3 regions of the Micromonospora chokoriensis genome follow, and region 3 is predicted to be linked to each of the others. Evidence: riboswitches for the same ligand, from Rfam matches in the RefSeq annotation. Region 3 holds a riboswitch; each other region holds the start of a gene.

Region 1 (9,875 bases), 3.2 Mb from region 3:
GCTGCCGGCGGCCCGCGCGGCGGAACCGACGGCCCAGCCGACCGCCGCGCCGACGAGTGCTGCGCCGATCAGCAGTGTCCAGGGCAGAGCCGGCTGGCGACCGGCCAGTGCGTCGAAGGCCAGCGAGGCGCGGCGTCGCGCCTCTTCGGCGGCGGAGCCCACCAGGTCACCGGCGCCGTCGGCCAGGTCGCTGCTGTTGCGACGGGCCGACCGTGCGGTGTCCCGCATGCTGTCTCCGGCGGAGCTGACGGCCGAGAGCAGGTGCTCCCAGGCCTGGTCCGCGATCCGCTCCGGCTTGCTGCGGCGGTCCAGCAGGCTGGTTCCGAACATCATGGTTACCTCCTCGGGTGCCGAAGCCGCCGGCCACTTCGGACCTCGGCGTCTGTTCAGCGCGTCACGGTTCGCCTACCCCGCCAGTGCCCAGGTGCGCCCGAGCGCAAACCCGGCACGCCGGAACCTCAGCGCACCGCCACTGCGGCAACGCCCCGCGCGAAGTCGTCGTCGTCGTCGCCGTCATCGCCGTCGCCTCCGCCGAAACCGCAGGCCAGTACGAGGGCGAGCAGTACGCCGACGCCAGCCAGCCCCGCAAGTCGCTTGATCATCGAAGGTCCTCTCCGTCGCGGTGGGTGTCCCGGCCCGATGCTAGGACGAAACGGCAACCACGGGCGCCGATCGGGGTGCGCGGGCGCGGGCGACACGCCGGTGGCACACGGGACGGGCGTACGTCATGGGGCGGTTGTCCGGCGTGCCGGGCCCGGACGGCTACCCTGATCCGGCGACGCGTCGGTCACGACTGATCGACAAGGTGCAGATAACGAAAAGTGTTGAGTAATCAGATACTGAAAAGTACGGATATGGGTCGCTTTGTTGGCTCGGATCCGCGAATTACTCATCCCGAGGGGTGGCGACCGAGGCCGTTGGAGGAATACTCTCGGTCGCGGCCCGCGTACTGATGAGGCGCCCGGGGGACGGGCGGGTGGAGGTGCTCGCGTGAGCCTGTCGATCGTGAAGTCGGTTCTGTCCGGTGGTGTCGTGGAGATCGCCCCGCGGGGCGAGATCGACGTCGACACAGCGTACGAGGTGCGCGAAGCGATCGCGGAGGTGCTGGCGAAAGGCCGGCCCCTACGCATCGAGCTCAACATGAGGCTGGTCACCTTCATCGACTCCGTCGGCATCAGCGCCATGGTCGCCGGCTTCCAGACGGCCGAGGTCAGCGACGTCAAGCTGGTGGTCACCGAACCGAGCCGGTTCGTGCACCGGCAGCTGTGGGTGACCGGCCTGCTCGGCCTGTTCGGTGCCCCCGAGCCCTACTTCGCCGGTGCCGCCACCCCCGAGGTGCTGCCCGGCGCCTGAGCGCGCCCGACATCACGTCAGGTCTGCTCGTCCAGCCCGGTCAGGTCGACGTCGGTCGCTTCGGTGACCGCCCGGATGGCCGTCACCGACGCGTACCCGGCGGCCAGCAACGCCACGTCCGTGCCGGGCTGCGCGGCCTGCCCCGGCTCCTCCAACGAGGTACGCACGAAGCCGTGACCGGATTCGGCCACCGTCATCTGCACCTGGCCGAAGCTGGCCAGCGCACCGCGACGCACCCCGCGCAACTGTCCGTGCGGCAGGTCCGGCGCGTTCACGTTCAGCACGCTCTCCAGCGGCGCTGATCGCAACCGGGGGAGGAGATCGAGGGCGACCCGCGCGGCGGTGCTCCAGTGCCGCTCCGCGTCCCGTACCCGGGCTGCGGCGTCCACTGCGGCGCCGCCGCTCGCCGCCGTCGCCTCACCCGCGGAGAGCACGTCGAGGGAGACCGCCATCGCGCGGCACCCGTTCGTGGCGGCGGTGAACGCGGCCCCCACCGTCCCGGAGTGCAACACGGCCCGACCGGCGTTGGCGCCCCGGTTGATGCCGGAGAGCACCACCGACGGCGGTGGGCCGAACGCGCCGTGCAGGGCGATCAACGTGATGAAGCCGGGGGAGCCGCCCACTCCGTACGCCGGCACTCCCGCCAGGTCCGGTAGCGGGTGGTCGTTCACGACGACCCTCCCGTCCCGTTCCATGGCGCTCATCGCGGCGCTGGTGCCGCTCGCCTCCTCCAACGGCGCGGCGACCACCACGTCCAGGCCCCGCTGCACGGCCGCCCAGGCCAGGGCCTGGATGCCGGGCGCGGCTATCCCGTCGTCGTTGGTGATCAACACCCGCACCGTCATCGGTCGACCACCCGGTCGGCCAGTTCATCGGGGGTGGTCCGCTCCTGTGGCCGGCTGTCCGCCGGCACCAGACGGACCCGGTCCACCAGGCCGGTGATCGAGTCCAGCCGTCCGGTGCCCAGGCCGTGCCGGGTCACGTTGAGCGCGCCGGCCGCGGCGCCGGTCCGGATGGCGGTCCGGATGTCTCCGCCGCCGGCCACGATGGCGGCCACCCCGGCGGTCATCGAGTCACCCGCGCCACGCGGGTCGGCGGCCTCCAGTCGGGGCATCTCGACCTCGAACAACTCCCCGTCGATGAGCGCGAGCGCCGGCTGGTCGGCTCGGCTCACCACCACCGTCTCGGCACCGGTCGCGTGCAACTCGTACATGGCCCGGGTCAGTTCGGCGGTGTCGTCGGTGCGGGCGCGGCCGTCACGGATCAACTCCTCGTGGCTCACCTTGAGGAAGAACACGCCGCTCTCCAGCACCGCTCCGAGATGATCGCCGGAGAGGTCGACCACGACCCGGCCGCCGTTGGCGCCGAGGTCCGCCGCGAAACGCCGGTACAGGTCGGCGGGGACGAGCCACGGCGCGTTCGGCCCGCTGAGAATGCTCACGGCGGCCCGCAGGCCCTCGCCGAGGGCCAGGTTGTACAACTCGTCGAGCTCGTGTCGGCTCAACGGCTGTCCGGGTACGTCGGCGATCTCCTGCCGGGACCCGCGCCGGCGGTCGTGCACGTACCCGCCGCTGCCGGAGTCGCGGACCACCACCTTGAGGTCGACGCCCTCGCTGACCAGCAATGGCTCCAACACCTGGCCGATCTCGCCGCCGAGGGCGGCGCAGAGCACCACGTCGACACCGAGCGACATCACCATCCGGGCCTGCCATACGCCCTGCCCACCGGGGTGCAGGTGCAGTTCGGGGTGGTCGTTGGGCTGGTCCAGGGTCACCGTCAGCTGTGGCGTGGGCGCGAAGACCATCACGTGCCCGCTCACCGGATCGTCGCCGTTCATGGTGTCCGCCCCCAGCACGTTCGGGTAATCCATCACTAATGGGACAAATGGTAGCTCCCTGTCCGGTCGTCCTGGGTTCGTCCGCCGGGGCGTTGCCAGCCGGACATCGGTAGGGGACGATCGTGCGACCATCGACGGCGGGAGACGGTGTGCTCAAGAGCGATACCTTCAGCTACACCGTCCAGGCCCGGTGCTCGCCGGCCCACGCGGCGGCGATGCTCAGCGACCTGACCCGCCAGGGCGAGCTGCACCCCCTGATCGTCCAGGTCCGTCGACTGCCACCCCGACCCGGCGCGCAGGCCAGTTACACGATCAACGACCGTCTGTCGGTGGGCCCGGCGCGCTTCACGACCACGTACCACGCGGACGTGCTGATCAACGAGGACGACGAGATCGTCATGGTGGCCCGCCAGTGGCCGGCCACCACAGTGCGAAACCACACCCGGCTGCGCCCCGAGCCGGACGGCCTGGTCCGGATCGACGTCGAGATCACCCTGACCGCGCCCGCCCCACTGTTCCGGTACGCGTTCCGCCAGGCCCGTGCCGCCCACCTCGCCCTGGCCACCCGACTGGGCCCGGCCCTGGAACGCGCCGACGACCCCCCACCCGCCGCCTGACCCCGCGCGCCCACGCCCCGCGCCCACGCCTCACGCCCGGGCCTTGCGCCTCGCGCCTCGCGCCTGGGCCTTGCGCCTTGCGCCTCGCGCCTGGGCCTTGCGCCTCGCGCCTGGGCCTTGCGCCTTGCGCCTCGCGCCTGGGCCTTGCGCCTCGCGCCCGGGCCTCGCGCCTGGGCCTTGCGCCTCGCGCCCGGGCCTCGCGCCTGGGCCTTGCGCCTCGCGCCCGGGCCTCGCGGCCGGGCCTTGCGCCCCGGCGTCCCGCGTCCCCGCCCCGCGCCCTGCGTCAAGATCCGCGCAATATCCCGGATGTTGCTGCCTCCGACGGGCGGGAGGCAGCACTATTCCTGATGTTGCGCGGATCTTGAGGGCGAACACCCGGCGCCGCCCAGGAGCGGATCGGCGCGCCCGCAGCCGTCAAGGTCACGCTCGATCATGGACGTAGTGGCCTGACGGCGCTCAGGAGACCACTACATCGTGGTTACAGCGCGATCATGGTGCTGTGGTCACGGTCGGCGTGTCGGCGCGGTCGGGGTGTGGTCACGGCCGGGGTGCGGTCACGGTCGGCGTGTCGGCGCGGTCGGGGTGTGGTCACGGCCGGGGTGCGGTCACGGTCGGCGTGTCGGCGCGGTCGGTGTGGTCGTTCGGGCGGCCTGTCGGCGGCCCCACGGCTTGTAGGTGGACAGCACCGTCGCGATGATCATGAGGGTGGTCGACACCGCGGGCGCGATCACCAGGTCGGCGCGATCCCGTGCGGGGAGGGCGGAGCCCAACGCTCCGGCGTGCCGCAGATTCGGGGTGAGCAGGAACAGCACCAGCCCGACCATCACCGTGGTGATCACGAGCTTGACCAACACCCACCGATAGCGCAGGAGGCCCCACGGGGTGAGCAGCGCGCTGACGACACCGATCAGCCAGGCCAGGACGCTGAGCGGTGCGAACAGGACGGTGCCGACCACCGCGCCGACCGGGTAGAAGACGGCCGGGTCGGCGCCCCGCTGTACGGCGATGCCGAGGGTGAGCAGCACCAGGTCGGCGCCGAGCCAGCCCAGCGAGGTGACCAGGTGCAGGGTGAGCAGCGCCTTGCGGGCGGTGGGTGGGATCCGAGGCATGCCGCGATGCTGCCCGCCGACCGTCGCCGGGTCGTCCGACGACCGGCGACATCGGGTGTACGTCCCGCGACGTAGCCGTGGCCGGTGCCCCTCGACGGGGGCACCGGCCACGAGTGGTCAGTAGACCGACAGGTGTACGTGGTTGGTGTGGTCGCTGGACGGGTCGCCGCCCGCCCCGCTGTACGCCTTCCACCCGCTGCTGGGCAGCCAGATCTGCCGGTACCAGATCACGTACAGCACGGCGAGCCGGTCGGCGTTGCGGATGAAGTACGCCGCCAGGTTGTTGCCGTACGTCTTGTCACCGCCGGTGGCGTCCCCGCCGAAGCCGCCCTTCTGCGCGGCGAAGTCGCAGGCTCGGCCCTTCGGGTGTTCGCCCGAGCCTCCGTTGCGGTGGCAGGAGACGTACCGGGTGAAGCCTGCGGCCTTGGCCTGGTTGAGGGCATGCAGGGTGCGCGGGGTGATGCAGCCGCTGGCCGGGGTGGGGTCGTCGACGCTGCACGACTCCTTCGGCCAGGAGCCGTCGGAGTTGCGCGGCGCGGCCTTGGCGTTGCTGGTGGAGGTGCCCCGGTTGGAGTCGGTGTCGGCGGTGGTCCGTGGCTTCGGGGTGGTGGCGACGGTCAGGGCTCGCTCGGCCTGCTCCTTGCGCTTGGCCATCACCGCGACCTGCTTGCGTTGCTCGTTGATCTCACCGTCCAGGGCGGCGCGGGTCCGGTTGGCCTGGTCCTTGGTGGTGAGGAGGTCGCGCAGCACCCGGTCCTCGTTGGCGGCCACCGCGTCCAGGGAGGCGGCCCGGTCCATGAAGCCTTCCGGGGTGTTGCTGTTGAGCAGCGCCGATATGGTGCTGAGTCGGCCGGTGCGGTACGCGACGCCGGCGATCTCGCCGACCTTGCCGTTGCGCTGGTCGAGCTCGACCTCGATGGTCTTCAGTTGGGTGGTGAGCTGCTGCTGCCGCTGCACGGAGGTGTCCAGGGCGCGTTTCGCGTCCAGGTAGCCCTTGCTGGCGGCTTCCAGTTGGGCGCGGAGCGCCGGGGTGCCGCCCTCTTCGTCGGAGTCGGGTGCGGCGGCCCGCTGGCCGGTCGGGGGAGCGGCCGAGGCGGTGCCGGCCGGGAGTGCGACGCCGAGAGCGAGCATCGCGACGATCAGGGCCGCCAGTCGGGCGGCGGGATGTCGTGCTGGTGCCACTGTCAGTCCTTCCGTCAGCCGCCGACCGGGTTAGCTGACGGGTTCGGGACGGAAGATCCCTACCGCTGACGCGGATGCACCCCAGGAACGTGGTTCCCCGGTTCGCCCGTGTGGGCGATTAGGCGACGACCACCACCGGCGCCGGGAGGCGCCGCCTGGTGGCGGCCGGGACAGAGCCTACCGGTACTCGTGGGGCGGCTGCAGCGAATGTGACGGACGGTGAGTGCGTCAGTACGGGGAACTCACCGTCACCACTCGATCGAGCCACAGGCCCCGGAGTTGGCGCCCGGCTCGATCTGCAGCGTCGCGTGTTCGATCCGGAAGTCGTCGTGCAGGGCCGTACGCGCGGCGGTGAGCACCGCGCCGACCTCTGCGCCGGGCTCCATGGTGAGGTGTGCGGAGGCGACGTCCATGCCCGAGGTGAGCGTCCAGACGTGCAGGTCGTGCACCTCGACCACACCGGGGACCGCCGCCAGCCGGTCGTGCACGGCGGTCACCTGGAGGTGTTCCGGTGCGGCCTGCACCAGGATGCGGATGGCCGCCCGGGCCAGCCGCCAGGTGCGCGGCAGGATGAACACGCCGATGGCGACGGCGACCAGCGGGTCGGCCCACCACCAGTCGGTGACGGTGATGAGCAGCGCCGCGCCGATCACGCCGACCGAGCCGAGCAGGTCGCCGAGGACCTCCAGGTAGGCGCCCTGGATGTTGATGCTCTCCCGCGCACCGGCGCGGAGGAGGCCGAAGGCGACGATGTTGGCGAGCAGGCCGAGGACGGCCACCACGAGCATCGGACCGGTGATGACCTCGTGCGGGTCGCCGAAGCGGCGGATCGCCTCGATGACCACGTAGACCGCGACGCCGGAGAGCAGGACGGCGTTGGCCAGTGCGGCGAGCACCTCGAGTCGGTAGAGCCCGAAGGTGCGTTGCGGGTCGCCGGTGGCCCGCCGGGTCGCGGTGATCGCGGCGAGCGCCATGCCGATGCCGAGCACGTCGGTGAACATGTGCCCGGCGTCGGAGAGCAGGGCGAGCGAGCCGGTGTGCAGGGCGGTGACCGCCTCGACCACCATCAGGGTGGCGAGCAGCCCGAAGGCCGCCCAGAGTCGACCCCGGTGCTGGTGCGCGGCATTGGCGACGGATCCGTGGTGGTGGTCATGACCTGCTCCCACGTGAACTACCTTCCGCCGCCGTCCGAGGTCCGGTCCAATGTATGTTCACATCGCAATGTGTGCAAGTGTACGGGTCGCACCTCCCGCCGGCCGGCGCTCGCGCAGGTCAGTCGGTGGGGTCGATGGTGGTGAGTCGCTGGGTGGCCCGGGACAGCGCCACGTACAGGGTGCGTACCCCGGCACCCGGATCCGCCCGGATCTCGCTCGGGGCGACCAGCACGACTCCGTCGTACTCCATGCCCTTGGCCTCCAGGCTGGTGACCACCTGCAACCTCGGCGCGTCCAGCGCGTCGAGCCAGCCGGCGACCTCGTCGCGACGCGGCACCGGCGTGATCACGCCGACCGTGCCCTCCACCTCGGCCAGCAGGTCGGCGGCGGCCTTCACGGTCGCGATCTCCAACCCCGCCGCGGGCACCACCAGCTCGACCGGATCGACGCCGGTGGAGCGGACGGCGGTCGGCAGCGGCAGGTCCGGGTAGAGCCGGCGGATCTCCGCCGCCGCCACCGCGAAGATCTCCGACGAGTTGCGGTAGTTGGTGGTGAGCGTGAAGTCGTGCCGCTTGCGCCGGCCCAACGCCTGGTCCCGGGCCCGGTCCAACTCGTCGGGGTCGCCGGTCCATGCGGTCTGCGCCGGGTCACCCACCACGGTCCAGGAGGCCAGCCGGCCACGACGGCCGATCATCCGCCACTGCATCGGCGAGACGTCCTGCGCCTCGTCGACCACCACGTGCGCGTAGTCCCGGTAGTCCTCCGGGCGCTCCCGGGCCGCCGCGCGAGCGGCCCGCTGCCGGTCGGCGGCGGTGCTCAGCTCGCGTACGCCGCCCGCCAGCTGGAACGGGTCGCGACGGGCCCGGGCCGGCTGCACCGGCTTGCCGAGCAGCGCGTCCAACTCGTCCAGCAGCGCGATGTCGGCGATGGTCAGCCCGGTCGAGTCCAGATCCCGGTACGCGGTGGTGAGCAGCCGGGTCTCCGCGTTGGAGAGGATCCCCCCAGCGTACCGGCGCAGCCGGTCCGGCTGGGTCAGCCAGCCGAGCACGTGCCGAGGGTGCAGACGGGGCCACCACGCCTTGAGGAACTCCCGGAACTCCGCCCGCTCGGCGATCTCCGCCTCGAAGGCCCGCTGTTCCGGCAGTCGGGTGACACCCACCTCCCGCGCCTGCGCCCAGAGCGCGGCGAACACCCCGTCGAAGCCGGCCCGGCGCACCTCGTTGCGGCGGGCGCCCCGGTGCAGCGCGCGGTCCCGGATCCGGTCCAGCGTCGTCCGGTCCAGCCGCAGCAGCGTGCCCCGGTACAGCAGCCGCAGCTCACCCGGGCCGCCCGGCACCGCGTCGCGGGCCGCCCGCTCCAGCACCCGACGCATCCGCAGCGAACCCTTCACCGCCGCCACCCGGGGTGGGTCGGTGCGGGTGGCGCTCATCCCCGGGAAGAGGGTGCCCAACGAGTGCAGGGTGGCGGTGTCCTCACCGAGCGACGGCAGCACCGAGCCGATGTACTCCACGAACACCGACGACGGGCCCACCACCAGGATGCCGCCGCCCGCGTACCGGCTGCGGTCGGAGTAGAGCAGGAACGCGGCCCGGTGCAGGGCGACGGCGGTCTTGCCGGTGCCGGGGCCACCGGCGACGATCGTCACCCCGGAACCGGGCGAACGGATCGCCTCGTCCTGCTCGCGCTGGATGGTCGCCACGATGTCCCGCATGCCCCGGCCGGTGGCCTTGGACAGGGTGGCCAGCAGCGCGCCGTCGCCGACGACCGTCATCCCCTCCGGCGCGGCGGTCGGGTCCAGCAGGTCGTCCTCAATTCGGGTGACCCGTTCGGCCCGGGACTGGATCGTGCGGCGACGCACCACGTTCAGCGGCTGCGCCGGGGTGGCCTGGTAGAAGGCGGCGGCCGCCGGGGCCCGCCAGTCCACGACCAGCGTGGTGGCGTCCTCGTCCCGGATGCCGAGCCGTCCGACGTGCAGCACCTGACGGTCGCGCAGGTCCAGCCGGCCGAAGACCAGCCCCTCGTGCTCGGCGTCCAGCGTGTGCCGCCGCTGCGCCGCGTGGAAGACCATCGCGTCGCGCTCCACCAGCGCACCGAACGTGCCCACCCGAGCCATCCGGTAGCCGTCGCGCTCGGCGCGGACCGCCGACTGCCGCAGTTCGGCCAACCGGGCGTACACCCGGTCGAGGTGGCGTTGCTCGACGGCGATCTCCTGCTCCAGGCCGGTCTGGTCGGTCAACGCACGCTCCTTCGACTGTCGCCGGCAGGCGGCGGGAACCGCGCAGGCCAACCGCAGAAGGGTACGGCCCCGCGCCCGGCCCGCCGCGCCCGAGGTGCGGGAACGTGGTCAGACGCCGGTCCCGGCGGGGGTCGCGTCGAGGCTGCGGGGCGGCGGTTCGGCGAGCACCCGACGCAGGACTCCGGTGAGCGCGGCGGTGACCTCGTCCGGCCGTTCCATCATCAGCATGTGCCCGGCACCAGGGCAGATGGTCAGCTCGGTGGCCGGCAGGGCCGCCGCGATCGACTCGGCGCACGGCGGTGGGGTCAACCGGTCCCGGTCGCCGACCAGAGCGGCGGCCGGCAGGTGGGCCAGCGCGGCGAGGGTGTCCAGGCGGTGCTGGGCACC
Region 2 (9,875 bases), 1.6 Mb from region 3:
TTGAAGGCGTCCTTGATCTTCTCGCCGGCCTGCTTGAGCTTGGCGGTCGACTGGTCGGCGCGACCCTCGGCCTCGAGCTGCTCGTTGTCGGTGGCCCGACCGGCGCCTTCCTTCAGCTTGCCGGCCGCGTCCTCGGTGGCGTTGTTGATCTTGTCGTCGAAACCCATTGCCAACCTCCATCGCAAGCGTCGCTACGACACCAGCAGTACCCCGTCGTCACCGGTCCAACCATTGCCGTCGTCACAGTCCGCGATCGACAGTGGCCGACCGGAACCGCCGCAGTCGCAGACTGTTGGCCACCACGAAGACCGAGGACAGCGCCATGGTCGCGCCGGCGATCATCGGGTTGAGCAGTCCGGCGGCGGCCAACGGCAGGGCCGCCACGTTGTAACCGAACGCCCAGAACAGGTTGCCCCGGATGATGCCGAGCGTGCGTCGGGACAACCGGATGGCGTCCACCGCGGCGTCCAGGTCGCCCCGGACGAGAGTGAGGTCGGACGCCTCGATCGCCACATCGGTGCCGGTGCCCATGGCCAACCCGAGGTCGGCCTGGGCCAGCGCCGGTGCGTCGTTGACCCCGTCACCGACCATCGCCACCGACCGTCCCTCGGCCTGGAGCCGCTTCACCACCTCGACCTTGCCGGCCGGCAACACCTCGGCGATCACCTCGTCGATGCCCACCTCGGCGGCGACCGCCCGGGCCACCGTGGTGTTGTCGCCGGTCAGCAGGACCGGGGTGAGCCCCAGCGCGCGCAGCCGGGCCACCGCCGCCCGGCTGGTCGGGCGGACCACGTCGGCGACCGCGAGCACACCCCGGGCCTGTCCGTCCCAACCGGCCACGATCGCCGTACGGCCGACGGCCTCCGCCTCGCTGACGGCCCACTCGACCTCGGGCGGCACGTCGATCTGCCGCTCCCGCAGCAGTCGGGCCCGGCCGACCAGTACGACCCGACCGTCCACGGTGCCGGTCACGCCCAAACCTTCGAGGTTACGGAAAGCGGTCACCGGAGGCAGCGCGCCGGCCTCGGCGGCACCTGCGGCGACCGCCCGGGCGATCGGGTGTTCGGAGGCGGCCTCCACCGCACCGGCGAGCCGCAGCAGCTCGGCCCGGTCCTCCCCGCTGGCCGGCACCACGTCCACCACTGTCATCCGGCCGGTCGTGACGGTGCCGGTCTTGTCCAGCACCACGGTGTCCACGCGGCGGGTGGACTCCAGCACCTCCGGACCCTTGATCAGCACACCGAGTTGGGCTCCCCTGCCGGTGCCGACCAGCAATGCCGTCGGGGTGGCCAGGCCGAGCGCACAGGGGCAGGCGATGATCAGCACGGCCACGGCGGCGGTGAACGCCGCGGTCGGGCCGGCTCCGGTGCCGAGCCACCAGCCGAGGGTGCCGACGGCCAGCGTGATGACGATCGGCACGAAGACACCGGAGATCCGGTCCGCCAACCGCTGCACGGCCGCCTTGCCGCTCTGCGCCTGCTCGACCAGGTCGGCCATCCGGGCGAGCTGGGTGTCCGCACCGACCCGGGTCGCGGTGACGACCAGCCGTCCGCCCGCGTTGATGGTGGCACCGACCACGCCGTCGCCGGGGCCGACCTCGACCGGCACCGACTCACCGGTGAGCATGCTGGCGTCGACGGCGGAGGTGCCCTCGTCGACCACCCCGTCGGTGGCGATCTTCTCCCCGGGGCGGACCACGAATCGGTCACCGACGGCGAGCCGGTCCACCGGGATCAGGGTCTCCACCCCGTCGCGCAGCACCGCCACCTCGCGGGCGCCGAGTTCGAGCAGGGCCCGCAGGGCCGCGCCGGCGGTGCGCTTGGAACGGGCCTCGAAGTAGCGCCCGGCCAGGATGAACACCGTCACTCCGGCGGCGGCCTCCAGGTAGATGTTGCCGGCGCCGTCGGTGCGGGTGATGTCGAAACGGAACGGGTGCGTCATCCCGGGCATGCCGGCGTCACCGAGGAACAGCGCCCAGAGCGACCACCCGAACGCGGCCAGGGTGCCGAGCGACACCAGGGTGTCCATGGTCGCCGCGCCGTGCCGCAGGTTAATCCAGGCGGCCCGGTGGAACGGCAGGCCGCCCCAGACCACCACCGGGGCGGCCAGGGTCAGCGACAGCCACTGCCAGTAGTCGAACTGCCAGGCCGGGACCATGGCCAGCAGCACCACCGGCACGCTCAGCGCCACCGAGACCCAGAGCCGGGTACGCGGGCCCTTCAGCGGGTCCACCGGCTGATCCTCGGTCGGCGGGCTGGGCAGCGCTGCCGTGTAGCCGGTCTTCTGCACCGTCTCGATGAGGTCGTCCGGGGTGACCCCGTCGACGTACCGGACCGTCGCCTTCTCGGTGGCGTAGTTGACGGTGGCGCTGACGCCGTCCATCCGGTTGAGCTTCTTCTCGATCCGGGCGGCGCAGGCGGCGCAGGTCATGCCGCCGATCGCCAATTCGATCCGGTGGGGTGCCTCGGGCAGCGGTCTGCTGCTGGTGGTGGTCATCGTCTGTCCCGTCAGTTGTGCCCGTGCCCGGGGGTGCCGTGGTCGGCGCTCTCGGTCGGCGCCGGTCCGCTCGGGCTTGGAACGGCCCCGGTCGAGGTGCCGTCGGTGACGACGGTGAACTCGGCGGTGTGCACCGCCCCACCGTGCCGGAAGTCGAGGTAGAGCCGGTAGGTACCGGCCGAGGGCACCTCGGCGAGGAAGGTGACCGCCGGACCGGGTCGGGTCCGCCCGTCCCCCGGTGTCCCGTCCGGGTGCACGTGCAGGTACGCCAGATCACCTCGGCGTAGCGCCACCAGGTGCCCGTACGCGCCCAGGTATGGCTCCAGGTCGGTGACCGGCTGCCCGTCCCGGCTCACGGTCAGGGTCAGCTCCGCCGTGCGGCCGGGCTCCGGCGCGCCGGTCAGGGTCACCGTGTAGCCGTCGACGGTGGTGCTGGTCGAGGGTGCCGGCAGTGGCCGTTCGGTCAGCTCGCCGGGGACTGTCACGTCCACACCGAGGGTCAGCGGCTCCGCCCCGGTCGGGGCGAAGTCGGCGAAGGCCCGCCACTGCCCGGCGCCGGCCAGCGGCGTGTCGACCCGCCAGGTGCCGTCCGGGGCCAGCTCGGGGTGCACGTGGCGGAAGCCGGAGAGGTCCCGCCGGGCGACGATCAGGTGCATCCGCCTGTCGTGCGCCACGTCGTAGCGGGTCACCGGGCGTCCGTCCGGCCCGACGATCCGGAAGGCGAACTCGTCGGCCGGAGCGTCGACGGTTTCGAGGGTGTAGCCGTTGTCGGAGACGAGCAGACCGCCGGGGAGGCGATCGGTCACCCCGCCCGCGTCGGTCGCCGGAGCAGCGCCTTCGTCGTGCCGGCTCTCGGCCGCCGGGGCACGGTCGACCACCCGGCCGATCCCGTACGTCGTGCCGAAGACCGCCGCCAGGCCGACGGCGAACCCGGCCAACCTCGTCACGGTGCGCATGGCGGCCCTCCGATCACGCGTCGACGAGGGTGTAGCCGGCCTCGTCGACGGCGGCCCGGACGACGTCGGTGTCCAACGGCTGGTCGCTGTCGACGGTCACCCGGCCGGTGGCGAGGTCGACCTGGACGTCGTGCACGCCCGCGATGCCGCCGACCTCGGCGGTGACCGCGCTGACGCAGTGCCCGCAGGTCATGCCCTGCACCTGGTACGTCGTGTTGACCATCAGAACGTCTCCCTTACCGGTACGGGGTGGGGGTATCCCCACCGGAAGCGACCGTACCATACCCCCCGGGGGTAGGCTATCCTTGCCGGCATGACCACACCCGCCCCGATCCGGGGGTACACCGCCAGCAAGGACCAGCTGCTCGCGCGACTCCGCCGTGTCGAGGGGCAGGTCCGGGGCATCGAGAAGATGGTCGACGACGACCGTTACTGCATCGACGTGCTCACCCAGATCTCCGCGATCCAGGCCGCCCTCGACAAGGTGGCGCTCGGGCTGCTCGACGGGCACGCCCGGCACTGCATGCACGAAGGGGCGGCCGAGGGCCGGGCCGACGAGATGGCCACCGAGATGATGGCGGCGGTCGGCCGGCTGATGAAGCGCGGCTGACCGGCCCGGCCGCAGTCCTGGCCGAGGCGCACCCGGCCTCAGTCCGGATCGAGGCGCACCCGGCGGAGCAGCTGCGCGTTGAGCGCCACCACGATGGTGGACGCGGACATCAGCACCGCGGCCACCGCCGGGCTCAACGCCACACCGGCCCAGGCCAGCACCCCCGCCGCGAGCGGCAGCGCCACCACGTTGTAGCCCGCCGCCCAGGCCAGGTTCTGACGCATCGTCCGGTACGACGCCCGGGACAGCCGGACCACGGCACCCACCCCGCGCGGGTCCGACGACGCCAGCACCACGCCGGCGGACTCGATCGCCACGTCGGTGCCCGCGCCGATCGCGATGCCGACGTCCGCCCGGGCCAACGCCGGCGCGTCGTTCACCCCGTCGCCGACCATCGCCACCGTCAACCCCCGCCGTTGCAGGTCGGCCACCCGCTCGTCCTTCTCCGCCGGCAGCACCTCCGCGAAGACCTCGTCGACGCCGGGTCGGAAGCCGAGTTCGGCGGCGACCGCCTCCGCCACCGGGCGGGCGTCACCAGTGATCATGGCGATGGTCCGGACCCCCTCGGCGCGCAGCTCGTCGACGGCCCGCCGGGCCTCCGGGCGCACCTCGTCGGTCAGCGCGAACGCGCCGAGCACGGCCTCCGGCAGCCGCACCAGGTGCAGCACCGCCGCTCCCCGAGCCGACCACCGGGTGGTCGCCGCCTCCAGCTCGGTCGGGAGGGTCAGGCCCAGTTCCCGCAGCAGCGCCGCACCGCCCACCGCGTACTCCGTACCGTCGACTGTCGCCCGCACACCGCGGCCCGGCAGCGACCGGAACCCGGCGGCCGGGCGCGGACCTGCGGGCCCGGCCGCCGCCACGATCGCGCGGGCCAGCGGATGCTCGCTGTCCGACTCGACGCCCGCCGCGATCCGCAGCGCCTCGTCCCGCTCCGTGCCTCGCACCGTCGCCACGTCGGTCACCGCGTGTTCGCCCCGGGTCAGCGTGCCGGTCTTGTCGAACAGCACCGCGCTCACGGTCCGCATCCGCTCCAACGCCAACCGGTCCTTCACCAGGATCCCGGACCGCGCGGCCAACGCGGTGGAGAGCGCCACGACGAGGGGAATGGCGAGACCGAGCGCGTGCGGGCAGGCGATCACCAGGACGGTGACCGCACGGACCACCGCCTCGTCGGCTCGACCGAGCGCGGCCCAGACCAGCACGGTCAGCACGGCCGTGCCGGTGGCCACGTAGAACAGCGCGGCGGCGAACCGGTCGGCCAACAGTTGGGCCCGCCCGCCGGAGCCCTGGGCCTGCGCGACCATCCGCTGGATGCCGGCGAGCGCGGTCTGTTCACCCAGCGCCTCGACGCGTACCCGGATCGCCGAGTCGGTGGCCACCGTGCCGGCCACCACCCGGCCACCCGCGGACCGGGCGACCGGCCGTGACTCACCGGTGATCATCGACTCGTCCAGCTCGGCGTCACCCTCGACGACGCGGCCGTCCGCCGGCACCCGACCGCCCGGACGGACCAGCACCACGTCACCGACCCGCAGGTCGGACACCGCCACCGCCTCGACCTGCCCGTCCGCCGCGACCCGCTCGGTCTCGTCGGGCAGCAGCGCGGCCAACGCCGCGAGCGCTCCCCGGGCCTGCCCGATGGCCTTCATCTCCTGCCAGTGGCCGAGCAGCATGATGGTGACCAGCGCGGCCAACTCCCACCAGAAGTCCAGGTCGAAGGCGCCCACGCTGGTCGCCAGGGACGCCGCGTAGGCGACGGTGATCGCCATCGCGACCAGCAGCATCATTCCGGGCGCGCGGTCCCGCACCTCCCGCACCGCACCCACGAGGAACGGCCGGCCGCCCCACCAGAACACCACCGAGCCGAGCACCGGGCCCACCCAGGCGCGGCCGGGTACGTCCCAGCCCGGGCCCCACTGATCCCACACCAGGTGGCTGGTCAGGACCACCGGGACGGTGAGGGCCAGGCAGACCCAGAAGCGCCGACGGAACATCTCGGGGTCGTGCCCGGCGTGCTTGTCGTGCCCGGCGTGCTCGCCGTGCTGCGCCGGCGCGGCCGGGACGTGCCGGCCGGGGTCGGGCGGTGACGACGCGGGCATGTCTCCACGATGCCGGTCCGCGGACCGCCACGCCGACGGTTCCACCACCGACACTCCGTCACGACCTGCGTCCCCCGATCGTGCTGGTTAGCATTCCCCACGATGACCCCCGGTGGACCGAGGCACGAACGGACACCCGCGCCGCCGCGCGGTGCTGTCGCGGCCGGCTGGTCGGGTCGGATCCTGACCGTGCGTGACCGAGCGGTCGTCAGCCGGCGAACCGTCGCGTTCCCCCACCACGTTTCCGCAGTGACGGTGAACCGACCGGCCCACTGACACGTACCCCGCACTGGATCGTTGGGAGTCTCACCTTGGGTTCCGACCACGCCCGTCCCGCTCCGTCCGCCCCGCCGAGGGTGCGACGGATCCTCGTCATGACCGTGGTGCCCCTCTTCGTCGCCACCGTGATCGCGGCCCTGGTCCTCTGGCCGCGCGGCGGGTCACCGCAGTCCGACGGCGAGGCGGACGTGCCGCGCTACAGCGGCACGGTGACCCGGGTGGTGATGGAGCCGTGCCCGCCGTCGCCGTCGAGTCCCGAGGGCACACCGCGCGTCGGCGACGGGCGCTGTGGCACTGTCGACGTCCGCGTGGACGACGGGCCGTCGGCCGGCCAGCAGGTCGAGACGCCCGTGCCCGACGGGCCGGGCGCGCCCCGGGTGGAGGTCGGCGACGAGGTCATCCTGGTCGAGTTGACCGACCCCACCGACCCCACCATCAGCAACTGGAACGTCGCCGAGCACCAGCGGGGCACCCCGATGCTGTGGTTGGCTGTCGTCTTCGCCGCCGCGATCGTCGCGTTCGGCCGATGGCGGGGTCTCGCGGCGCTCGCCGGGCTGGCCGCCAGCTTCGCCATCCTGCTCACCTTCGTGTTGCCGGGTATCGGCGCGGGGAAGTCACCCCTGCTGGTGGCGGTGGTCGGTGCCGCCCTGATCATGTTCGTGGTGCTCTACCTGACACACGGGGTCACCGCACAGACCTCGGTAGCGGTGCTCGGCACCCTGGGCAGCCTGGTGTTGACCGGGGTGCTCGCCACCATCGCCACGGCCGCGACCCACCTCACCGGCTTCGGCAGCGAGGAGGCCACCACCCTGTCGATGTTCCAGGGCGACGTGGACCTGCACGGCCTGCTGCTCGCCGGCATCATCATCGGATCGCTCGGGGTGCTCGACGACGTGACAGTCACCCAGGCGGCCACCGTCACCGAGCTGGCCCACGCCAACCCCGGCCTGACCCGGTTGCAGCTGTACCGTGCGGCAACCCGGGTCGGTCGGGCGCACATCGCGTCCACTGTCAACACCATCGTGCTGGCGTACGCGGGCGCGTCGCTGCCGCTGTTGCTCCTGCTCACCGCCGACTCCCGACCGATCGGGCAGATCCTCACCAGCGAATTCCTCGCCCAGGAGATCGTCCGCAGCGCGGTCGCCACCCTCGGCCTGATCGCCGCCGTGCCGCTGACCACCGGCCTGGCCGCGCTGGTGACCGCCGCCGGTCGCACGGACACCACGTCGCCCGCCGACGCCGCCGCCCCGCGACCGCGGACGGACCGGGCTGAGACGCTGGCCGCACTGATCTCACCGCGAACGGGTCACCCCGACGAGTCGGACCCGACGCGGCCCTCACCCCCATCTACCGCCGCCGACCGGTGGCCGGAGCCGAACAGGAGCACGGATACGACATGGTGACACTCCTCAGCGTGACCAGATCGGGCCTCCACCCTGAGAACCGCGTCACTGGTCACTCACCGCTATGGCGAAATGACGCTTTTGGTCGGCATCCAGGCGTAGCTCACCCGACCGACTCTCGGGTAACCTCGCTCGCGGTCACCGATGAAGGCGCGAAGCGGCGTCTGCGGTGCCACCGCCCAATCGCCAACCGGCGAGCCGGGGACCCAGGTACGTGGGGTGAATCCGCGTCAGCGGTAGGGGCCACTTCCGCCCCGAACCCGTCAGCTAACCCGGTCGGCGGTCGAGGGAAGGGAACATTGTGACGGCACCCCTACGCCGCTGGTTGACACCCGTGGTGGCCGTGATCGCCGCACTGACCGTGCTCGCCGGGCCCCTCCCGGCCCACGCCGCCCCGACGACTCCCACCCCGTCCGGGCACGAGGAGGACGGCGAGCCGAAGCTGCTCACCGACGTCATCGAGCAGGCCAACCGCGACTACTCCGCAGCCAAGTCCCAATTGGACAAGTCCAAGAAGCGGCAGGGCGACCTGGCGCGGGAAGTCGATCGGGCCCGGGCCGACCTGGACGCGCTGACCCCACAGGTCGGGCAGATCGCCGCCCAGTCGTACCGGACCGGCCGCATCGGCGCGCTCGCGATGCTGTTGGAGAGCAAGGCCCCGGACGCGTTCGTCCAGCGCGCCTCGCTGCTCGACGAGATGAACATGGTCAACGAGAAGAAGCTCGCCGAGGTCAACGCGGTGAAGGCCCGCGCGGAGCAGGCCAAGCAGCTTCTCGACGCGGAGGTCCGCGAGCAGCAGAAGCAGACCGCCCTGATGGCGAAGCGCAAGAGCGAGGCGGACAAGGCGCTGTCCCTCGTCGGCGGGAAGGGCTTCACCGGCGGCCTGGTCGACGCCACGTCACCGGTTGCCAAGATCGGCCCTGGCCGCACCGCCGACGGCGACTGGAAGCCGCAGTCGTGCAGCGAGAAGGACCCCACCACGTCCGGTTGCGTCACGCCCCGCACGCTGCACGCGTACAAGGAGGTCAAGCGGGCCGGCTTCAACCGGTTCGTCGGCTGCTACCGCTCCGGTGGGCCGTGGGAGCACCCGAAGGGCCGCGCCTGCGACTGGTCGCTGCAGAAGAGCGGCTTCTCGCCGTGGCACAACGAGGACACCCGGAAGTACGGCAACAACGTCGCCGCGTTCCTCATCCGCAACGCCGACCGGCTGGGCATCTACTACGTGATCTGGAACCGGCAGATCTGGTTCCCGGCGACCGGCTGGAAGTCGTACAGCGGGCCGTCGAACCACACCGACCACGTCCACATGTCGCTGCTCTGACCCGCAGGGCCTTGGCCGAGGGCCGTTCCGCGTCGCGCGGAACGGCCCTCGTCGCGTCAGGCCGCGAAAGGCGCGGCCCCTGTCACGTCAGGCCGCGAAGGGCGCGACTCTCGTCGCGTCAGGCCGCGGCGGGCGCGGCCGGGTCGGTGCCGAGCGTCGTGAGGTCGGCCGGCACGGCGGCCACCGGGCGCACCTCTCCGGCGGCGAGCCGGTACGACACACCCACCACCGCGCACCGCCCCTGCGCCACCTCGCCGGCCAGCACGGGCGACTGCCCGAGCACCGTCTCGACGGTCTGTGCGATGTGGATGTCGACGATGCCGTCGATGTCGCGCACACCCTCGGCCTCGGCCCGGCGCAGGCTGGGCAGCACTGCGTCGACCACTGCGGGCAGGTGCCCCGGCGGCCGGGCACCGGTCGCGGCGGCCTCCCGGGCCGCCTGCACCGCGCCGCACGAGTCGTGACCGAGCACCACCACGAGCGGGGTGCCGAGCACAGTCACCGCGTACTCCACGCTGCCGAGCACCTCAGGGCCGGCGGTGTGGCCGGCGGTCCGCACCACGAACAGGTCACCCAGCCCACGGTCGAAGATGATCTCGGCGGCCAGGCGCGAGTCGGAGCAACCGACGATCACCGCGAACGGGTGCTGCCCGTCGGCCACGGCGGCCCGGCGCCCGGCGTCCTGGTTGGGGTGGCGAGGAGCGCCGTCGA
Region 3 (9,875 bases):
TCGGCCTGTCCGGGGTGCAGTTCTTCTTCATCCTCAGCGGTTTCGTGCTGGTCTGGTCGGCCCGCGTCGGCGACTCCCGGCGCACCTTCTGGCGGCGTCGAGTTGCCAAGATCTACCCGAACCACGTGGTGCTGTGGGGTGCGGCCCTGCTGGTCGCCTGGTGGTTCGCCGACCCGGTCCTGCCGGCGGTCGCGCTGGAGAACCTGCTGCTGTTGCAGGCGTGGGACCCCCGGATGGGCTGGTTCTACAGCGTCAACACGGTGAGCTGGTCGCTCTCCTGCGAGTTCTTCTTCTACCTGTGCCTGCCGCTGGTGCTGCCGCTGCTGCGCCGGGCCAACCCGAAGCTGCTCTGGGTGCTGATCGTCGCGCTGCCGCTGCTGATCCTCGCGCTCTGGCCGGCCCAGCAGTTGGTGCCGGAGGCGAGCCGGTGGTGGTTCACCCAGATCTTCCCGCCCGTACGGTCGCTGGAGTTCTGGTTGGGCGCCGTGGCGGCCGAGCTGATGCGGCGGGGTCTCTGGCGCGGCCCGGGGCTCACCGTCGCCAGCCTGGTCTTCGTGGGCACCTGGGTGGCGGCCGCCCAGTGGATCCGCGCGGAGTTGTGGACCACGCTGCTCGCCGTCGCGTACGTGCTGGTGATCGCCGCCGCCGCGGACGCCGACGTGCGGAACAGGCGGTCGCCGTGGCGCTCCCGGCCGCTGGTCTGGCTCGGGGAGGTCTCCTTCGCCTTCTACCTGGTGCACGTCCTGGTGATGACGAGCGTGCTGCGGTGGAGCGGCGACTGGGGGACCGGGTTCACGGGCTGGCGTGGACCAGCGGTGGTGCTCGGCTTCCTGGCCGTGAACCTGGTCCTCGCCGGGCTGTTGCACCGCTTCGTCGAGACGCCGATGATGCGTCGACTCGCACCGCGCCGCCCGGCCCGGTCGGCGTCCGTTCCCCGGCAACGCGAGGGCGGTCCCGACGCCGACGGCCGACCGGCCGACGCCGCCGGGGAGAGCGGGCAGACCACCGACCGATCACCGTACGTCGACTCGCGCTGACACCGTCCACCCTGCTCAGTGGGGGTTCGGCGCGGCGTGCGACGACACGCCCGTGGTCGGTGCGGTGAGGTCGGCACGACGGTAGCGTGAGGTCGTGCTTCCGGTCGCGATCACCTGTCCGCTGTGGTGGGTGGCGCGCTGGGCGACGCGGGTGCTGACCAGCCTCGCCGTCGTCGCGGCCCTGGCGCTCGGCGCGGGCCCGGCCTCGGCCGCCGTGCCAGCTCCGTTCGCCCTCGGATCACTCCCGGCGGCCTGCCCGTCCACCTGCGCGCAGGTGGCGATGCACGAGGCGCGGGCGACGACCGAGCAGCCCGTCGAGGCATCCTCTCCGGCGTGGTCGGTCGACCCGCAACCAACGCCACCCGGTGACCAGGTCACTCTCGCGGCCGGCTCGCTGCGCGCGGCCGGGTCCGAGCAGCTGCCCCTCGGTCACGCCCCGAGCAGCCGGGCACCCCGAGCCCCGCCCGGGCGCTGAGTCACCGGGACGACCGTCCCGCCGCCGCGCCTGTCGACCCACCAGCTCCGCGCCCCACCGGCCCGTTCACCGCCCCTGGCCCGGTGGCGCTGGAGCTACCCATCGCATCGCTCTCTTCCGAGGTGCCGACCATGCAGACCGCTGTCCTCTACCAGTTCGTGACCGAGGTGCCGCAGGCCGCCGCCATCTGGTCCACCCTGTTCCTGCTGGCCCTGGGCGTACTCGCCCTGCTGGTGGCCCGTCCCGAGCGGGACACACCCCCGGACGACCCGCGCACGGCCGCCCCCACCGCTCGTGAGGTGGCCGCCGCCGAGGCCGCCGACCTGCGCCGGTACGCCGAGGAGGTGGCGGTCGCCGCGACCGGGGCGGCCAGGACCGCGCAGCGGCGACGTGCTGACTGGCTGACCGCTCAGGCGGAGCTGGAGCGGGCCTGGGACGCCTACGACGAGGCGGACGCCGCTGCGCGTCGCTTCGCGGGCGCCGAGACGCTGCCGACCCCGCAGACCCCCCACACCCCGGCCGAGTACGCCGCCCGCGAGCGCTACCTGCACCGGGCCGCGATGACGGCGTACTGGCGGGGTGACCTGAGCATGGCGCAGCTGGGCGACGTGTTCGCCCAGCGGCGCGGCTGGGATCCCCGGCGGCACCCGGTCGAGCAGGAGGTGCTGCTGAGCCGGACGATCCGGGACGCGAGGCTGGCCGACTACCAGGCCGCCGCATCCCGGGAGCGGGCTGCCTGGCGGGACGCGGAACTGGCTGCCGACTCAGCGCGAGCCCTCGCGACGGAGAGCTGCGCGGCGGCGGCCCGGCTGCGACCGCACCCGCTACCCGCGCGGCGGGCGGTGACCGGTGCGTTCCGACCCGCTGTCGTGGCGCGGTGGCGGCCCGCGCGGGCGAGTTGAGCCCGATTCGTGACGTGAGCTGGCTCACGCCGACCGGAATTCGGGCGTCCGGCGCGATCGGCGCCATTCTTCCGGAGAATCTGGTCGCATTCTCGGCGGCCTGTCCGGTTGTCGCCCGTAGGCGTCACCGTAACCGCTTGTCCCATCGAGTCGCATCATCGGCAATACGCGCAGAAATTGCCGCGACATTTCAGGTTTATGCAGGTGGAGCTGGCTTGGCAGGGGTGCGAACGGGCCAGTACTGTCGTCCCGTCCGGTGCGGTAACCGATCGCAAGAGGCGACGCCGCGCCGACCCGCTCAATCGTGATGAACGAACCGGGGACCCACCAGTAAGTCCGGGGTGAATCCGCGAGCCAGAGCCCGCGGTAGGGCGATCTTCCCGCCCGAATCCGTCAGCTAACCCGGTAGGCGGTGTCGGAAGGAGTTCCATCCACGTGCAGCACCTTTCCACCCCTCGGTTGTTCCCTCGCCTCCACGGCGCGGCGGTACCCGCGCTCATTCGTCCAGTGACGGTGAGCTGACCCCCCGGGTCATCGCCTAGCCGCCCGGCCACGCCGGGCGTTCCCCTGAGCGGTTCACCATCCGCGGACCACGGTCCGCGCGCCGGCGCCTGCCCGGATACCGGTCCGGTCGCCGCTGTGCCGCTCTCCCCCCGATCCGTGGAGGACCCCGTGAAGCACACCCTGCAGCGTCAGCTCCGCCGTTTCGCCACCGAGCGCCCGTACCAGATCGTTGCCGCCTCCGCCGCGGCCCTCGCGATCGCCACCACCACCGGCGCCCTGCTCACCACCGCCGACGACGCACCCGCCGGCGGGCGCACCGCGACCACCGTCGCCGAGATGCGCAGCGACGTCGCCGCCTCCCGTGGCGAGGCGCGTGCGGCGTCCCCGTCGGCCGGCGCCGCGCCGAGCACCGCCGCTCCGGCCACCACCGCCGCGTCGGCCAAGGCCAAGGCCAAGGCCAACCCCGACCTCACCCGTAAGCCGACGCCGCCGAAGCCGCCCGCGACGAAGGTCCTGGACTACGACTACGAGGCGCAGAACACGTACTACAACTGCGGCCCGGCGGCCACCCGGAACGCCCTCAGCGCCACCGGTATCGACCGCACCCAGGAGGAGCTCGGCGCCGAACTGGGCACCACCGAGATGGGCACCAACTCGGCCGAGGACACCACCCGGGTCCTCAACGCCGAGGTGAAGGGTTCCCCGTACCGGACCCGGATGTTCGCCGGCGCCCCCAGCCCGGCCCAGATGGACCGGCTCCAGGCCGACGTCGTCAAGGCCATCACCGACGGCCGTGGCGTGGTCGCGAACGTCGTCGGCGACGCCGTCGACACCGACGGCGGTTACCACTCCTACGGCGGCGGGCACTACATCGCCGTCGTGGGCTACAAGGACAACGGCCGTACCGTGCGCATCGCCGACTCGGCCAACGCCGCCGACCCGGCGTACTGGATCACCACCATCGACCTGGCCAACTGGATCGCCAGCCGGGGCTACTCCGCCTGACCCAGGCACGCTGACCGCCGCGGGCGTCGTCCCCCACAAGGGGCCGACGCCCGCGGCATTTTCGTCGGTGCGTCGGTGTCCGGCGTGGACGGCGGCTCTCGTACCGGGCCGTGAACCGTGGGAGACTGCGGCCGTGGTGGATGAATCGGGTGGTCAAGCCGGTCGTGGGCGGGTCCTGCTGCTCCTGCACGGAATGGGCACGAGCGGGGACGTCTGGTTGCCGTGGGCGCCGCTGCTGGAACAGCGCTGGGCGGGGCGGTGGCTGGCACCGGACCTCGCCGGCCACGGCTGGGCGGCGCCGCTGCCGTCGTACACCTTTGCGGGGTTGGCGGACCGGATAGCGCGCGGCCTGGTGGCCGGCGACCGGCTCGTCGTGCTCGGGCACTCGTTGGGCGGGGTGGTCGGCCTCGCGCTGGCCGCCCGCGCCGCCGGGACGCCCGTGGACGCCGTGGTCGGGCTGGGCATCAAGGCCGTCTGGTCACCCGACGAGCTGACCCGTGCCGCCGACCTCGCCGCCCGCCCGGTCAGCTGGTTCGCCACCCGCGCCGAGGCAGCCCGCCGCTACCTACGGGTGTCCGGCCTGGCCGGCCTGGTCGCGCCGGACCACCCGGTGGTGGACGCCGGCCTGCGGCAGGTCGACGGCCGGTGGCGTCTCGCCATGGACCCGACCGCGTTCGCCGTCGGCGAGCCCGACCTGACCGCGCTGCTCGCGGCGACCGACGCGCCGGTCGTGCTGGCGCGCGGGGAGCACGACCCGATGGTCAGCGACGAACAGCTCAAGGAGTACGGGGTGCCGGTCGTCACGTTGCCCGGTCTCGGCCACAACGCGCACGTGGAGGACCCGGCGGCCGTGCTGGCGCTGCTCGACCCGTACCGCTGAACTGGTCTACACCGGTGTGGGTGTGGCCAGTTCCGGTGCCGACGTCAGCTCGCGGCGGGCGGCGCCCAGGAAGGCGTCGGCGTACGACTCGGCGGGGAAGTCGCCCAGGTAGCGGCGGCGGGTGGCCCACCGCGCCTCGGCCAGCGGGTCGGTGTCCAGCAGGTCGGTCAGCACCTCGTCCACGTTGGACAGGTCGCGACGCAGCACGTACCCCGAGCCGGCCAGCGGGAAGCGCTCCACGAACCGGTCGCCCTCGCCACCCATGTCGGTGACCGCGTACGGCTTGCCGGAGTAGAGGTAGTCCGAGATAACCCCCGACACGTCGGAGACCAACGCGTCGGAGGAGTTGACGCACTCGGTCAGGCTCAGCTCCCGGGCCGCCGACCCGAACACGTGCTGCCGGCCGGTGCGGGCCCGATCGGCCGTCAGCAGCTCCGTCAGCCGGCCCAACTGGCGTGCCGACGCCGGGTTCTGCGTCGTGTACGGGTGGGCCCGCAGGATCACCGTCGCGCCGCGCTCCAGCAGCCGCCGCAGCAGTTGCTCGGCCACCGGCAGCGAGCAGTAGTCGGCGTCGGCGTGGTGCCCGGTCCAGGTGGGGGTGTACAGCACAGTGGGGTGCGCCAGGCCCCGCGCCGGCTCCTGGCGTACCTGGATCGACTCGACCTGGGGGCGGCCGACCACCACGAACTTGTCGGCGGGAATCTGCACCCCGGCGCGGGCGTACCTGTCGATCGCGGCCGGCCCGGCCACGAAGATCCGGTCGAAGATCCCGGAGACCGGGTTGGCGCTCGGTGCCTTGTCACTGTCGCCGTGGTGCAACTGCACGTGGGTGAGCTGGGTGAAGCGGATGCAGTGGCTGTTCTTCGCCCCGTGGTTGACGTAGAACGCCGCCCGCAGGCTCGGCACCAGCGCCTCGTCCATGGCCCGCAGGGTCGGGCAGTAGACCACCGGAGCGTCGGTGGCCGCGGCGATCGGCGCCAGGAACTCCGGCTCGCGCAGCATGACCAGGAACGGGCGGCCGATCCGTTGCAGGTACGGCAGCCACATGGTGACCTGGTATTCGGAGCCGGGCGGGGCGGAGAAGTAGAGCACGAACTCCGGCTGGTGCCGACGCAGCGCGCGACCCACCGCGCCGCCGCCGGCGCCCGGCCGGAACCGCCGCCGGGCCAGGTCCAGTGCGACCGCCCCCACACCCGCACCGACCAGCAGGCTGGCGACCAGAGGCACCACGGCCGGCAGCGTCAGCGCGGCGGCGAGGGCCACCACGGCGAGCAGCCCGAGCAGCGCGGTGCCGAGCTGGTCGGCGACCACCGGCGTCCAGGTGCGCACCGGTAGGTTCGCCGTCCGCATCTCCAGGTTGCCGGCGGTGCGCAGGGGCCCCACCAGCAGCACCAGCCCCAGCAGGACCAGCGCGGTGGCGACCAACGCCAGGTCGACGCCGTCGTCCAGCCGACGCCAGTAACCCACCAGGACCGCGGCGGCGATCAGCGTCGTCTCGGCGACGAGGTCGGCGCCGGGCCGGACCCGCTGCTCCACGGCCGACGCGACCACTGCCGCGACAGCCAACGCCAGGCCCCAGCCGGTGGCGTCGGTGAGCGCCAGCACGACGAAGGCCAGGACGGCCAACCCGGTGCTCAGGCAGCGGGCAGCCAGCTTACGGACCAGGTCGCCGCGCATGTCGCTCCGTTCGTGGTTCCGCAGCCGTGGGCGTCAGTTGGCCGACGCCACGTCGGCCGACGTCTCGACCTGACCCGGCCCGCCCTGCGCCGGAACGCTCGGCGTCACCCCGTCACCGGGCGCCCGGCGTACGTCGATCACCTGGCCGGTCAGGTCGGAGATCAGCACGTCCAGGGACGACTGGGCGACGGCCTCCGCGGCGAGCAGCGTGTGCTCCGGCTCCTCGCCGAAGGCCCGCGTCCGCATCGGGGTGGCGGTCCGCTCCGGGTTGATGCAGTTGACGCGTACGCCGACGTCGGCCCACTCGTCGGCGAGCGCCTGGGTGAGGTTGACCAGGGCGGCCTTGGTGGCCGAGTAGAGCGCGTAGCGGGCCCGGCCCCGGGTGTAGGAGCTGGAGGTGTAGAGCAGCAACTGGCCCTTGGTCTGTTGCAGGTAGGGCAGCGCCTGTCGGGCGATGGTCACCGGGCCGACGAAGTTGACCTGGAGCACCCGGTCCATGGTCTCCTCGTCCATCTCGGCGAGCTCGCCCCGCTCCAGGATCCCGGCGGTGACCACCACGTGGTCGATCCGACCGGTGGCCTCGAACGCGGTCGTCAGCGCGGCCTCGACGTCCTCGGCCCGCTCCACGTGGGTGCCGGTGCTGGAACGGCTGAACGGGAAGACCTGGGCGCCGAAGCGGCGGGCCAGCTCGGTCAACTCGTGGCCGATGCCGTAGCTGCCGCCGAACACCACGATGGTGCGGCCGGTCAGCTCCTCGCTGTAGCTGCGGTGGTCGGTCAGCCGGGGCGCCTGCGCCGCGGCGAGTTGGAAGAGCTTGTCGGCCAGGTGCACGTCGACCGGGTGGGTGACCTTGATGTTCTCGTCCGAACCGTCGATCACCTTGATCGGGGTGCCGGGCAGGTAGCGCAGCACCACGCCGCAGTCGTCGGTGGCGGCGAAGTTCGGGTCACCCTCGGCGATCCGGTACGCCTCACGGATGGTGGGGGAACGGAACGCCTGTGGGGTCTGCCCCCGGCGCAGCCGGGACCGCACCGGGATGTCGGTGATGCAGTCGTTGTCGTCCACCTGGATGATCGTGTCCGCGGAGGGGATGGCCACGTCCACGGCGTCGTAGGTCCAGAGGGCGTTGACGCACTCCCGCACGATCCGGCCGCTGAGCAGCGGGCGTACCGCGTCGTGGAAGAGGATGTTGCAGTCCTCCGGGCCGACCGCGTCCAGGGCGATCCGGGTGGTGGCGTTGCGGGTGTCGCCACCCTCGATCACCTTGGTGACCTTGCGCAGGCCGGCCTTGTCGACGATCTGCTGGGCGTCGTCGACGTGACCGGACGCCATCAGCACGATGATCTCGTCGATCTCGGGCGCCGCCTCGAAGACCGCCAGGGTGTGCTCGATGATCGGCTTGCCGGCGATCTTCAGCAGCTGCTTCGGGATGCCGAGGCCCAGCCGGGTCCCGGTGCCGCCGGCCAGAACCACGGCCACCGTCCGCGAGGGCCGCCATGGCGTCGGGGTCTCCGCTGCGGCGTCCGGGCCAGTGGTCTGGTCCTGCGTCATTGCCGGATCCTCACTCTCAGGGATGCGTTAACGGAAAGTTCCGCCCGAGCGGCGACGGGATGAACCTTAACGCGCGGACCGCGCCGCCCCAACGCGGGCGACGCGGTCCGTGGCGTCGTGTCGATGCCGAGGCGCTACTTGCTGTTGGCGTACGCCTCGTAGGCCCGGACGACCTCGTCGGTGGGGCCGTCCATCCGCAGGACGCCCGATTCCAGCCAGATCGTCCGCTCGCAGGTGTCCCGTACGGAGGAGAGCTGGTGGCTGACCAGGAACACCGTGCCCGCGCCCTCGCGCAACTCCCGCACCCGCTGCTCACTGCGCTTGCGGAAGCCCTTGTCGCCGGTGGCGAGCGCCTCGTCGATGAGCAGCACGTCGTGCTTCTTGGCGGCGGCGATGGAGAACCGTAGCCGGGCCGCCATGCCGGAGGAGTACGTCCGCATCGGCAGGCTGGCGAAGTCGCCCCGCTCGTTGATCCCGGAGAACTCGATGATGCCCGCGGCCTGCCGGGCGACGTCGTCGGGATGCATGCCCATGGCCAGGCAGCCGAGGGTGACGTTCCGCTCGCCGGAGAGGTCGTTGAGCAGGGCGGCGTTCACGCCCAGCAGCGACGGCTGCCCCTGGGTGTAGATCGCGCCCCGGTTGACCGGCAGCAGCCCGGCGATGGCCCGCAGGATGGTGGACTTGCCGGAGCCGTTGGTGCCGATCAGCCCGATCGCCTCACCCCGGTACGCGGTGAAGGAGATGCCCTTGACCGCGTGCACCTCCCGGATGTTCGGCGCGGAGGTGCGCTTGACCAGTCGGCGCAGCGCGGCGACCGGTGTGGTGCCGCCGCCGGCGCCCTGGTGCACCCGGTAGATGATGTGCGCGTCGTCGACGACGACGGTCGGGATGCGCTCCTGCGTCGGCGTCATCGTCGCGGTCGCCTCGATGGGCGTGTCGAAGTGCTCAGCCACGGCCGTACTCCTGTTCGCCCCGCCAGAAGTAGATGAAACCGCCGATCCCGGCGACCAGGGCCCACCCGGCCCCGACCAGCCAGAGCTGGGTCAGCGACTCGTTGAGCAGCGGCGCCTCCTCGAGCAGCGCGTACCGCGCCAGCTCGATGTAGACCAGCAACGGGTTGTACTGCACCAGCGTCGTCGCCCAGGCCGGCAGCCGCTCGAACAGGCTGACGTTGTAGAGGACGCCGGAGCCGTACATCCAGGTGCGCAGGACGAACGGCATGACCTGCTTGAGGTCGCTCGCCTTGGAACCCATCCGGGCCACCAGCAGCACCACGCCGGCGTTGAAGATCGCCTGCAGGAACAGGGCCGGTATCAGCAGCAACCACTGCAGCGTGATCGGCTCGCCGGTGACCAGCACGATGCCGATCAACACCACCATCGAGGCCAGCAGTTGCTGGAACTGCGTCAACGTGGTGGACAGCGGCAGGCTGGCCCGGGGGAAGTGCAGCGCCCGGATCAGCCCCAGGTTGCTGCTGATCGCCTGGGTGCCGGCCAGGACCGCGCTCTGGGTGAAGTTGAAGATGAACAGCCCGGTGGTCAGGTAGGCGATGTAGTTCGGCATGTCGTTCTGTGCCAGCACCACCCCGAAGATCAGGTAGTAGACCGCCGCGTTGGTGAGCGGGGTGAGCACCTGCCAGAGCTGACCCAGCTTGGCGTTGCTGTACGAGGCGACCAGTTTGGCGTTGGCGTACGCGGCGATGAAGTGCCGGTACGCCCATAGTCGGCGGCTGTACTCGACGACGCTGGGGCGCTCACCGGCGACCCTCAGCCCGTGTCGAGCGGCCAGCTGCGCCTGGGTCAGGCCCGTGTCGGGGTCGACCAGCGCGGTGGTGGCCATGGAAA

The links. A riboswitch is a leader RNA that binds a small molecule or an ion and turns the genes downstream of it on or off. The one in region 3 is predicted to bind cyclic di-AMP.
Region 1: it holds a riboswitch for cyclic di-AMP, as region 3 does, so the genes downstream of both, GA0070612_RS13530 (coiled-coil domain-containing protein) here and GA0070612_RS27400 (C39 family peptidase) in region 3, are expected to answer to the same signal.
Region 2: it holds a riboswitch for cyclic di-AMP, as region 3 does, so the genes downstream of both, GA0070612_RS03615 (coiled-coil domain-containing protein) here and GA0070612_RS27400 (C39 family peptidase) in region 3, are expected to answer to the same signal.

What each region holds. Positions count from the first base shown of each region.
Region 1 is NZ_LT607409.1:2,847,336-2,857,210, forward strand. It holds gene GA0070612_RS13500 (hypothetical protein) at 1-333, opposite strand, end outside; gene GA0070612_RS31435 (hypothetical protein) at 459-602, opposite strand; gene GA0070612_RS13505 (STAS domain-containing protein) at 991-1,353, shown strand; gene surE (5'/3'-nucleotidase SurE) at 1,371-2,198, opposite strand; gene GA0070612_RS13515 (PfkB family carbohydrate kinase) at 2,195-3,157, opposite strand; gene GA0070612_RS13520 (SRPBCC family protein) at 3,340-3,807, shown strand; gene GA0070612_RS13525 (hypothetical protein) at 4,413-4,916, opposite strand; gene GA0070612_RS13530 (coiled-coil domain-containing protein) at 5,034-6,098, opposite strand; cyclic di-AMP (ydaO/yuaA leader) riboswitch at 6,102-6,233, opposite strand; gene GA0070612_RS13535 (cation diffusion facilitator family transporter) at 6,347-7,264, opposite strand; gene GA0070612_RS13540 (HelD family protein) at 7,371-9,488, opposite strand; gene GA0070612_RS13545 (alpha/beta fold hydrolase) at 9,597-9,875, opposite strand, start outside.
Region 2 is NZ_LT607409.1:772,052-781,926, forward strand. It holds gene GA0070612_RS03580 (CsbD family protein) at 1-167, opposite strand, end outside; gene GA0070612_RS03585 (heavy metal translocating P-type ATPase) at 241-2,496, opposite strand; gene GA0070612_RS03590 (hypothetical protein) at 2,508-3,452, opposite strand; gene GA0070612_RS03595 (heavy-metal-associated domain-containing protein) at 3,466-3,675, opposite strand; gene GA0070612_RS03600 (metal-sensitive transcriptional regulator) at 3,766-4,062, shown strand; gene GA0070612_RS03605 (heavy metal translocating P-type ATPase) at 4,101-6,161, opposite strand; gene GA0070612_RS03610 (YibE/F family protein) at 6,473-7,843, shown strand; cyclic di-AMP (ydaO/yuaA leader) riboswitch at 8,010-8,140, shown strand; gene GA0070612_RS03615 (coiled-coil domain-containing protein) at 8,145-9,164, shown strand; gene GA0070612_RS03620 (carbonic anhydrase) at 9,283-9,875, opposite strand, start outside.
Region 3 is NZ_LT607409.1:6,044,816-6,054,690, reverse strand. It holds gene GA0070612_RS27415 (acyltransferase family protein) at 1-1,037, shown strand, start outside; gene GA0070612_RS27410 (hypothetical protein) at 1,132-1,512, shown strand; gene GA0070612_RS27405 (hypothetical protein) at 1,644-2,414, shown strand; cyclic di-AMP (ydaO/yuaA leader) riboswitch at 2,700-2,841, shown strand; gene GA0070612_RS27400 (C39 family peptidase) at 3,075-3,923, shown strand; gene GA0070612_RS27395 (alpha/beta fold hydrolase) at 4,057-4,803, shown strand; gene GA0070612_RS27390 (CDP-glycerol glycerophosphotransferase family protein) at 4,810-6,480, opposite strand; gene GA0070612_RS27385 (bifunctional cytidylyltransferase/SDR family oxidoreductase) at 6,514-8,031, opposite strand; gene GA0070612_RS27380 (ABC transporter ATP-binding protein) at 8,166-8,942, opposite strand; gene GA0070612_RS27375 (ABC transporter permease) at 8,977-9,870, opposite strand.